2 linked regions of the Arthrobacter crystallopoietes genome follow. The protein of the gene in region 1 interacts with the protein of each later gene in a pairwise test. Links are inferred from orthologs where the notes say so. Each region holds a gene or a part of one and is shown on either strand. Other genes may lie near its edges.

Region 1 (6,282 bases):
TGTGCTGGTGCCGAACGTGGAGTCAAACTGTCCGGAACTAAGAAATCTATCCACATCGGAGCCCCTACTACATGACCATCACCTCCACCGAGAAGCCCGGTACCCCCCAGGTCGCCATCAACGACATTGGTACCGCCGAAGACTTCCTCGCTGCCGTCGACGCCACCATCAAGTACTTCAATGACGGTGATCTCGTCGAAGGTACCGTCGTCAAGGTTGACCGCGATGAAGTTCTGCTCGACATCGGTTACAAGACCGAAGGTGTCATCCCGTCCCGCGAGCTTTCCATCAAGCACGACGTTGATCCCGGCGAAGTTGTCGCCGTAGGCGATCAGGTCGAAGCCCTTGTCCTTACCAAGGAAGACAAGGAAGGCCGCCTCATTCTCTCCAAGAAGCGTGCTCAGTACGAGCGTGCCTGGGGCGACATCGAGAAGGTCAAGGAAGAGGACGGTGTCGTTACCGGTACCGTCATCGAGGTCGTCAAGGGTGGTCTTATCCTCGACATCGGCCTGCGCGGCTTCCTGCCCGCTTCCCTCGTCGAGATGCGCCGTGTGCGCGACCTGGCTCCGTACATCGGCCAGAAGATCGAAGCCAAAATCATCGAGCTGGACAAGAACCGCAACAACGTTGTGCTCTCCCGCCGTGCATGGCTCGAGCAGACCCAGTCCGAGGTCCGCTCCACCTTCCTCAACAAGCTGGAAAAGGGCCAGGTTCGTCCCGGCGTCGTTTCCTCCATCGTCAACTTCGGTGCATTCGTGGACCTGGGCGGCGTCGACGGTCTGGTACACGTCTCCGAGCTGTCCTGGAAGCACATCGACCACCCGTCCGAGGTTGTCGAAGTTGGCCAGGAAGTCACCGTCGAGGTTCTGGAAGTCGACCTGGACCGCGAGCGTGTCTCCCTGTCGCTGAAGGCTACGCAGGAAGATCCGTGGCAGACCTTCGCCCGCACCCACGCCCTTGGGCAGGTTGTTCCGGGTAAGGTCACCAAGCTGGTTCCGTTCGGTGCGTTCGTCCGCGTCGAAGACGGCATCGAAGGCCTGGTCCACATCTCCGAGCTGGCCGTCCGCCACGTTGAGCTGGCCGAGCAGGTTGTCTCCGTTGGCGACGAGCTGTTCGTCAAGGTCATCGACATCGACCTCGAGCGCCGCCGCATCTCCCTCAGCCTCAAGCAGGCCAACGAGGGCGTTGACCCGGAGGGTACCGAGTTCGACCCGGCCCTGTACGGTATGGCTGCCGAGTACGACGAAGAGGGCAACTACAAGTACCCGGAGGGCTTCGATCCGGAGTCCAACGAGTGGCTCGAGGGTTACGAGACCCAGCGCGCCGCTTGGGAGCAGCAGTACGCTGACGCCCAGGCCCGTTGGGAATCGCACAAGAAGCAGGTTGCCCAGCACCTGCAGGAAGACACCCAGGCTACTTCCGAGACCGGCGAATCCGCTGCAACCAGCTACTCATCTGAGCCCGCTCAGACTGAGACCGCCAGCACCGGTGGCGGAACGCTCGCTTCGGATGAGGCCCTCGCCGCACTGCGCGAGAAGCTCACCGGCAACTAATTCCGCCTGCCCTCACGGGTAAGCAGACAAAAGAACCCCCGTCCTCGGACGGGGGTTCTTTTGTCTGCGCGGGACGATCCTAGGGCCGGCGGATGCTGACCGTGACAGTGAATTTCGGGTTGCGGGCGACCTCGCGGGTCGTCCCGACGAGCCGGTTCAGGGCCTGCTTGTATGCGAGATGGCTGTTCCACACCGTCCACAGCTCGCCGCCGGGAGCGAGTACTCGGCCGGCATCGGCGAACAGCTTCAGGGCGATGCCGGCATGCACCGCGTTCCCGATGTGGAACGGGGGATTGAGCACAATGAGTTCCTCGGTGGAGTCTGGCAGCGCGGACAGGGCATCGTCCCGTTGGACGGTCACCCGCGCGCTGAGGCCGTTTGCCTCCGCGGTTGCCCGGGCCGAGGCGACGGCGGACGCGGACTGGTCCGTGGCCAGGACAGCCAGGTCCGGCCGCAAGAGTGCGAGGTACGCTGCAATCGTCCCGTTGCCGCACCCCAGATCTACGGCCCGCCGGGCAGCGCGGGCACCGGCAAGTGCCGGTAGCAGGAACCGGGTACCCATATCGAGCTTGGCCCCACCGAACGTAGCGCCGAAGGCGACAATCCGCAACGGAGCCGGCAGCCCGACGTCGTACTCTTCCTGGAGCGGGAAACGGATGCGGACGTCGTCGCGGGGCACGGTGGCTGTCAGTACCCGGGCCTTCTGCCGGCCACGCCCGGCGCTCACCGACGAGAATGCCGTTCCCAGCACCTGGTTCATGGCGGGGGACATGTGTTTGTCGCGCCCGCCGGCGAGCACGGTCACGTCGGGCCCCGCAGCGGCGGCGATGAAAGCTGCCGCTTCCTCAAGGGCATCCAGTGACCGCGGCAGCTGCATCAGCACCAGCCGGGTGCCCGTAAACAGCTCCGGGCCCATAGAGTGGTGGGTAAAGCCGTCGAGCTCTAGCGCGCGGGCGTTGTTCTCCAACGCCTGTTCGGCAGAGAGCGGATCCTGATGGACTCGCAGCCCGGTGAAGCCTGCGGCGGCCAAGGACAGAGTCAGCGCACCGTAATGGTCGTTGACCACGGCGATCTCGTTGCCCTGCAACCTGGCCAGCAGCGGGGCCGCCGTATCGAGCAGCAGCCGGTCGGCCGCATCCGCCGCGTAGAGGTTCTCCGCTTCCACGTCGGGCCAGCGGCGCAAGAGCGCCAGGTTCAATTCAGGCAAGATCCACCCACTCGGTGCCGCGCGGCACGGCCGGTTCTCCGCCCGCGGTGAGCGAAGCAAGCTGCTCATGGAAGCGGGCCAGCACCTCAGGTTCATCCGCAAGGGCCACGTTGATAGCGACCCCGGCCGCCCCATAGTCGCTGCCGAGCACGGTGACACCTGCGGCACGCAGCTCGTTCTCGAGCCGGCCGGCTTGGGCGTGTTCCGCAGCGACGGCATACAGCTGCATGCGCCGCCGCGGCACCAATCGAGCCGAGGCCACGGCCTGCGACACCGACTCCGAGTAGGCGCGCACCAGACCGCCGGCGCCCAGCAGGATTCCGCCGAAATAGCGTACGACGACGGCCGCAACGTCGCTCAGGTCCGTCACCCCGGGCGCTGTCTCGCGTTTGGTCAGAGCCTCCAGCATCGGGAGGCCGGCGGTACCGGAGGGTTCGCCGTCGTCATTGGAACGTTGCACGTCGCGATCCGGACCCAGGACGAACGCAGAACAATGGTGCCGGGCATCATGGAACTCCTTGCGCAGGTCGGCGACAAGGTCCCGCGCGGCTCCCTCGGTCTCGACGCGGCGAAGTACCGTGATGAAGCGGGAGCGCTTGATCTCGATTTCGTGCCGGTGTTCGCCAGCAATGGTCGTATAGCTGGTAACCGTGGACTGGGAGGCTGGATGCACCCAACCAGCCTAGTACGGCGGCAGCCATCCTGCGCCCTCCCACCAGCGCCCGCGCCGGGCGGAGGCCTGTTTGAGCCTGAGGGAGATGGTTGGTGGGGGAGGGCTGCCGTCTGGCTAGACTGATGCTGTGCTTAAGGTCGGTCTAACAGGCGGCATTGCCGCGGGTAAATCCCTGGTAGCGCGGCGGCTGCGTGAACGCGGCGCGCTACTGATCGATGCCGACGTGCTGGCTCGCGAAGTCGTCGAACCGGGAACGCCCGGCCTGCAGGCCGTTGTGGCGGCGTTCGGGACAGAGATTCTGACCGACGACGGCGGACTGGACCGTCCGGCGCTCGGCGCTGCGGTTTTCGGGGATCACGCGAAACGCGAACAGCTGAACGCCATCATCCACCCCCTGGTCCGCGCACGTTCGGCGCAACTGGTTGCAGAGGCCGAGCCGGAACGGATCGTCGTTCAGGACATCCCGCTGCTGATGGAAACCGGGCAAGGGTCACGGTTCCACCTGGTCCTCGTGGTGGATGCGCCCGAAGAAGTCCGGATCCGGCGCATGGTCTGTGACCGCGGCATGACAGAGGCCGACGCGAGGGCACGCATTGCCGCACAGGCAACGCATGCCGAGCGGCTGGCCGCGGCCGACGTCATACTGGAAAACGTGGAATCGCAGGAAGCCATTTTGGCGCGGGTGGACCGCCTGTGGGATGAGCGGCTCGAACCCTTCGCGGCGAACCTTGCGGCGGCCCGGGTGGCAGCACCCAGCGGCGGGCCCGTCCTGGTCGAACCCCGCGTGGACTGGCCGCAGCAGGCGACGCGGCTGGCGAACCGGATCAGGTCGGCGGATGAACGGATTCTGGCGGTGGACCACATCGGTTCCACGGCTGTTCCGGGGTTGCCGGCGAAGGACATCATCGATCTGCAGGTCAGCGTGCGTTCGTTAGAAGAAGCCGACGCCGTTGCAGGCAGCTTGGCGTCGGCTGGCTTCCCCCGCCGTCGAGGATTATGGCGCGACGTCCCCAAGCCATCGCACCCGGACCCGGACGACTGGGAAAAGCGGCTGCATGGCAATGCGGATCCGGGGCGGAGCGCAAACGTCCATGTTCGGGTGGCAGGATCCCCGGGCTGGCGGTTCGCGCTCGGCTTCCGTGACTGGCTGCGCGACAACCCGCAAATGGCACAGGAGTACTTGGCGGAAAAGGAACGGCTGGCCGAGCTGCACGCTGGGGACGGCTCAATAGGCCGCTACGCGAAGGATAAGGAACGTTGGCTAGCCGACGTAGCGGAACCCGGGATGCAGGAGTGGATGCGCCGCGTCCAGTGGCGGCCGGACAGCGCAGCTGGGTAGCGCTGCCCCGCGTGCTACCCAGCCGTAGTCCGTCAGCTGGCCGCTGCCGCCCGGTCCCGTTCGACGCTGGGAATTTCCGTTCCGCGGATGGAGCAACCGGCTGTTTCCGGGATGAACTTCAGCGCAACGGCTCCGACGACGCAGGCCACCATCATGTAGTAGGCGGGAACCAGCGTGTCACCGGTAGCTTGAATCAGCAGATCGTTCACCAGCGGCGCCGTGCCGCCGAAGAGCGCCGTTGACACGTTGTAGGTAATGGCGAAACCGGCATACCGCACCTGCGTGGGGAACATGGCCGGGAACGTCGCGGAAATCGTCGCCAGCTGAAGTACGTACAGCAGACCCAGCACGGCAAAGCCGATCAGGGCGGTGCTGAAGTTGATCCGCATGAGCAGGTACATCGGTATGGCGGCTACAAAGAGGCCCAGCAGGGAAGCCCACCACATTGGCTTTCGGCCGACCCTGTCGGATAGCCTGCCGGCAAACGGAATGACAATCATCATGGCCAGCTGGCCCAGCAGGAGCAGTGTCAAGGCGTTGTTAGCGGAGAGGTTGATTTCGGTCTGCAGGTAGGTGGGCATATAGCTCAGTAGCGTATAGTTCGTGACATTCAGCGCCACGACCAGTCCGCCCATGGTCAGCAGCGGCTTCCAGTACTTCACGACCAGATCGCGCAGTTCGGTCTTCGCGTTCGGCTCTTCCTGATGATGGTCCTCAAGGTCGCGGAAGACCGGCGTATCTTCGAGCTTGGTACGCAGGTAGAGGCCGATCAGGCCCATGGGACCCGCCACCAGGAACGGTAGGCGCCAGCCCCACTCGGTCATCGCCTGCTCGCCCAGCACGATCTGGAAGAACAGCACCAGGGCCGTGCCGAGGATGAAGCCGAACAAGGTGCCGAATTCCAGGAAGCTGCCGAAGAAACCGCGCTTCTTATCCGGCGAATATTCGGCCATGAAGGTGGCCGCACCGCCGTATTCGCCGCCGGTGGAGAACCCTTGCACCATGCGGAGGAGGATCAGCAGGATGGGGGCCCAGACGCCGATCATTTCATAAGTGGGCAGCAGGCCGATGGCAAAGGTGGCACCGGCCATCAAGATGATGGTCAGGGCCAGAATGGCCTTGCGGCCAAGCCTGTCGCCGAGCGGGCCCCAAATCAGCCCGCCCAAGGGACGGACGAGGAACGAGATGGCGAAGGTAGCCAGTGCGAGGGCAGTGCCAAGCCCGCCTTCTGTGGGGAAGAAGTTGGCGGTAATGTACGTGATGGCTACCGCATAGATGCCGTAGTCGAACCACTCGGTGGCGTTACCCATCGCCGACGCCCCGATGGCGTTCCGGATGGTTTTCCTGCCTTCAGGGGTATCCGTTGTCGGGGCCGCGTATTTTTCCTCTACGGGCTCAGACGCTGCGTTCTGCTGGGGGTTTGCGTCGTCCTGGCCGGGCCTCTGACCCGGCTCCGGCTCAGGCGATCGTTCATCCGTTGGCACTGTCTCTCCATCCAGATCAGTGATCT
Region 2 (4,626 bases), 3.4 Mb from region 1 along the record:
TCGTACAGCAGATGGTCGAAACGCTTAAGGATGAGTCCTTCGCGCAGGGCCCACGGGCAGATCACCATCGAGTTGATGTTGAACATCTCCATCGCTGCCTCCGCGACCAGTGCCCCGGCCAGCAACTGCGGGGCACGCACCAGCGAAACGCCGGGCAGGTTGGCGCGGTCGCTGGCCGGCATGGCTGAAAGCCTCTGGGTCCAGAGGGAGAGATCTTCACGGCGTAGTTCGCGCCGGATGTAGGGGCCGGCCGCGGACGGGGCCGCTCCCGTAATCCGGGCCAGCGACCTGAACGTTTTGGACGTGCCGGCGACGAGATCAGGGAACCCTGCGCCGTCGAACTCTTGAACGGCCGGCGCAAGGGTTTCCCTGATGTAGTGCCTCAGGTCCTTAACGCTGCCGGCGCTGGGCGGATCCGACGGCAGCCAGTCGCGGGTCAGCCGTCCGGCACCCAACGGAACGGATGCCGCCACATCCGGTTGTTCATCATGCCCGATGGCCATTTCGAACGAGCCGCCGCCGATGTCCAGATCCAGAATGGTGCCGGCGCCCCAGCCGTACCAGCGCCTGACCGCTACCAGGGTCATCGCCGCTTCCTGCGGACCGGTCAGTTCCTGCAGGGCGACGTTGGTTTCAGCCTGCACGCGGGCCAGCACGGCGTCGCCGTTGGCCGCCTCGCGGATAGCGGACGTGCAGAACGCCAGCATGTCCTCGGCGCTGTGCTGGCCGGCGAAAGCCCACGCTTCCCGGATGAACCCGATCAGCTCCTGCTGGCCGGCCTCGTTGATGTTCCCGTCGCCGTCCAGGAAGGCCACCAGCGACAGCGGCCGCTTATGCGAGGCAAACGGAACGGGCCGGGCACCCGGGTGGGCATCGACCAATAACAGGTGGACGGTGTTCGAACCGATATCGAGGACGCCTAGACGCATGCTCTTATTATGTCGGCTGGAAGCACGGCTGATTGTCCCCTACTTCTTGGCTGTGGCCTTGCGCCGCGCGGCCGGCTTTTTGGCCGGACCCTTGGCACGTTTTTCGGCCAGCAATTCAATGGCCTGTTCGCGGGTCAGCTCCTCAATGCTCATCGAACGGGGCACCGTAATATTGGTCGCGCCGTCGGTAATGTACGGACCGAAGCGGCCGTCCTTGACCACAATGTTCTTCTCCGAGACGGGATCCGTGCCGAATTCGGCCAGCGGCGGCGCCGCGGTCCGGCCGCCGCGCTGCTTCGGCTGGGAGTAGATCTCCAGCGCCTGCTCCAGCGTGATGGTGAAGATCTCCTCTTCGGAGCCAATGGACCGCGAGTCCGTACCCTTCTTCAGGTACGGGCCGAAGCGACCGTTCTGCACGGTGATCTCGTTGCCCTCGGCATCCGTGCCCAGCACCCTTGGCAGACTCATCAGCTTCAGGGCGTCTTCCAGGGTGACCGTCTCAACGGTCATGGACTTGAAGAGGGAACCGGTGCGCGGCTTGACCTTGACCGGTTTCTTCGGCGGTTTGGGCTTGCCGTTCTTGTAGTACTCCACGGGCTGGTTCGCCAGCTCCTCGGCAGTGAGCTCGGGAATGATCTCGGTGACGTACGCACCGTAGCGGCCTTCCCTGGCCACGATGGTGCGGCCGGTCTCCGGGTCCTGCCCCAGTTCGCGTTCGCCCGGGCCCTGGTTCTCCATCAGTTCCACGGCTTTTTCGGCGGTCAGCTCGTCCGGCGCGAGGTCATCCGGAACGTTGGCACGCTGCGGGTCGGCCAGTTCACCGGTTTCCGGATCGAGCACGGCGGCGCGCTCCAGGTAGGGGCCGAACTTGCCCACGCGCAGGGTGATGCCCTCGGCGATGTCGATGGAGTTGATCTCGCGCGGGTCGATTTCGCCCAGGTCGTTGACGATGGTGTTCAGGCCTGTTTCCTTGCGGTCCCCGTAGTAGAACCCGTCGAGCCAGTCCACCCGCTTCGCCTCGCCGCGGGCGATGCGGTCCAGGTCCTCTTCAAGCGCGGCCGTGAAGTCATAGTCCACGTAGTCGCGGAAGTGCTCTTCCAGCAGCCGGACCACGGAGAACGCGATCCAGCTGGGCACCAGGGCCGAACCGCGGGTGCTGACATAGCCGCGGTCCATGATGGTGGAAATGGTCGCCGCGTAGGTGGACGGCCGGCCGATGCCGCGCTCTTCCAGCGTCTTGATCAGCGAGGCTTCGGTGTAGCGCGGCGGTGCGGATGTTTCGTGTCCGACGGCGGCGACGTCCTGCGCCTTCAGCGCATCCTTTTCGGCGAGCCGGGGCAGGCGGCCGGTGGCGGCGTCGTCGTCCTCATCGCGGGCTGCGTCCTTGCCTTCCTCGTAGGCGGCCATGAAGCCGGGGAAGGTGATGACGGTACCGGAAGCGGAGAAGACCGCGTCCCGGCCGTCCGGGGCAACGGCGCCCAGGCGAACGGTGGACGTTGAGCCCTTTGCGTCCGCCATCTGGGACGCAACGGTGCGCTTCCAGATCAGTTCGTAGAGCTTGTATTCGTCGCTGCTGAGCTGGCTGCGGACCTGGCCCGGCGTGCGGAAGGAGTCTCCCGCGGGGCGGATGGCCTCGTGGGCTTCCTGGGCATTCTTGTCCTTGCCCTTGTAGACGCGGCGGGAATCCGGCACGTACTCCGGGCCGTACAGCTCCGAAGCCTGGCGCCGGGCGGCGTTGACGGCCTGGTCGCTCAGCGCGGGCGAATCGGTACGCATATAGGTGATGTAGCCGTTTTCGTACAACCGCTGGGCCACCTGCATGGTGATCCGGGCCGAGAAGCGCAGCTTGCGGGCGGATTCCTGCTGCAGCGTCGAGGTGGTGAACGGCGCGGCGGGGCGGCGGGTGTACGGCTTGTTCTCCACCGAGCGGACGGCGAACTCAGCGGTGCGCAGACCGTCGGCGAGGGACGAAGCAGCCGCCTCATCGAGGTGCACCGCGGACTTGGCGGTGAGCACACCGGCGTCGTTGAAGTCTTTGCCGGTGGCCACGCGGGAGCCGTCAAGTGAAACGAGCTTCGCCTTGAACGCGCCGCCCTTGGCGGCGTCCTCCGGCTCGACCGTGGCCAGCAGATCCCAGTAGGACGCGGACCGGAAGGCCATGCGCTCACGTTCGCGCTCGACCACCAGGCGCGTCGCCACGGACTGCACGCGCCCGGCAGAGAGCCCGGCCTTGACCTTGCGCCACAGCACCGGGGACAGCTCGTAGCCGAAGAGCCGGTCCACAATGCGGCGGGTTTCCTGGGCGTCCACCAGGTCGGTGTCCACATCGCGCATTTCCTGCAGCGCGCGCTGAATGGCTTCGCGGGTAATTTCGGGGAAGGTCAGCCGGTGGACCGGGACCTTGGGCTTGAGCACCTCAAGCAGGTGCCACGCGATGGCCTCGCCCTCGCGGTCACCGTCAGTTGCGAGATAGAGCTCGTCGGCGTCCTTGAGCAGGCTCTTGAGTTCGGCGACCTTCTTCTTCTTGTCCGCAGAAACCACGTAGTAAGGCTCGAAGTTTTTCTCGACATCGACGGCGAATTTGCCCACCGAGGTCTTCTTCAGCTCGGCCGGCAGGTCCGACGGCTGCGGCAGGTCCCGGATGTGGCCCATCGAGGCCGTGACCTCAAAACCCTCGCCGAGATACCCGGCAATAGTCTTGCCCTTGGCAGGAGACTCGACAATGACGAGTTTCATACCGGTTTTTTCGCGGGCCTTGGGTGGCACGATTCTCCTACGTCAATTGCTGTGGCGGTGCGGCAGATGCATCCTGTCCCCGAAGTATCCGGGACAGCTGCCAGCTCTAGGTTAGCCCCAAGAATGGCACAACGAAGAAAACCGGGTGCAGTCACGGGGCCGGCGGGAGGTTTACGCGTCGTCGATATCCCCGGGCAGGAAAGAGAATACGTAGTACAGCTTTTGGGCGTCTTCGCCCCGGTTTTCAGGATTTGTGGTGGGGCTGAACTCGAGCAGGATCTCGCCGATCCGGCGGCCCAGATCCGCGCGCTGCTCCTCGGTCAGGTAAAAACGGCCGGTGCTCAGCGCGGCGAGGTGGCCCTCCTGGCGCCAGGTGTCCGGGTTCGGCGCCTGCTTGTCCCGCTTGACGTACTTGGAGAGGCGCTGGCGCAGGTCATTGAGCTCAACATCGACGACGCCGAGGGTTGCCGCCCGGCTGTCCGCCACCGAGGTGACATCCAGCCGTCCTGCGGCGGCCTGCCAGTGCCGCTCGCGGCCGTCGCCCTGGTTGGCGCTGCGCTTAACGAAGCCCCACTTCTCCAAGGCCCGCAAGTGGTAACTCATAGCACTCGGCGTAAGCCCGTGCCGCTGCGCCAACTCCGTCGCGGTGGCCGGCTGCTGCGTATCGAAGAGCTCCTCGATGACTTTCAGGCGCACCGCATGGGCGAGCGCACGGATGGCCCTCGCATCTGAAATGTTGACCCGGTCCCCCGAGCCCGCCGGCGCCCCTGCTCCGGAAATTTCGCCGGGCGCTGAGTCGGTATATGGCGCTGCACCTTTGGTCATGGAAGGTAAGTGTAATGCCCTTCAGAGTGCGGCAGTGAGCCCGTTCACTTGCGAAACGGCAACGATTGAGGCGCCTACGCCCCGGCAGGAACGAGGAAGCCGTCCGCCACGAGGTTGCGCACCTCGGAGGTCAGCT

Evidence for each region.
Region 2: the proteins of AC20117_RS18030 (region 1) and topA interact in binary tests that used the Escherichia coli proteins (3 or more experiments, as listed by UniProt). The link is inferred for Arthrobacter crystallopoietes from one-to-one orthologs.

Annotation. Positions count from the first base shown.
Region 1 is NZ_CP018863.1:3,910,620-3,916,901, forward strand. Bases 1,594-4,588 are described here. They hold AC20117_RS18030 (YigZ family protein), read right to left. Parts: upstream 3,434-4,588; coding sequence 2,753-3,433; downstream 1,594-2,752. Other genes in these bases: AC20117_RS18025 (class I SAM-dependent methyltransferase), read right to left, coding at 1,633-2,760; coaE (dephospho-CoA kinase), read left to right, coding at 3,561-4,588. Outside these bases: rpsA (30S ribosomal protein S1), read left to right, coding at 72-1,553; more of coaE, read left to right, coding at 4,589-4,772; AC20117_RS18040 (MFS transporter), read right to left, coding at 4,805-6,082.
Region 2 is NZ_CP018863.1:538,504-543,129, forward strand. Bases 769-4,065 are described here. They hold topA (type I DNA topoisomerase), read right to left. Parts: upstream 3,696-4,065; coding sequence 969-3,695; downstream 769-968. Other genes in these bases: AC20117_RS02590 (Ppx/GppA phosphatase family protein), read right to left, coding at 769-929; AC20117_RS02600 (ArsR/SmtB family transcription factor), read right to left, coding at 3,837-4,065. Outside these bases: more of AC20117_RS02590, read right to left, coding at 1-768; more of AC20117_RS02600, read right to left, coding at 4,066-4,490; AC20117_RS02605 (DUF7059 domain-containing protein), read right to left, coding at 4,565-4,626. UniProt on the Escherichia coli protein: Releases the supercoiling and torsional tension of DNA, which is introduced during the DNA replication and transcription, by transiently cleaving and rejoining one strand of the DNA duplex.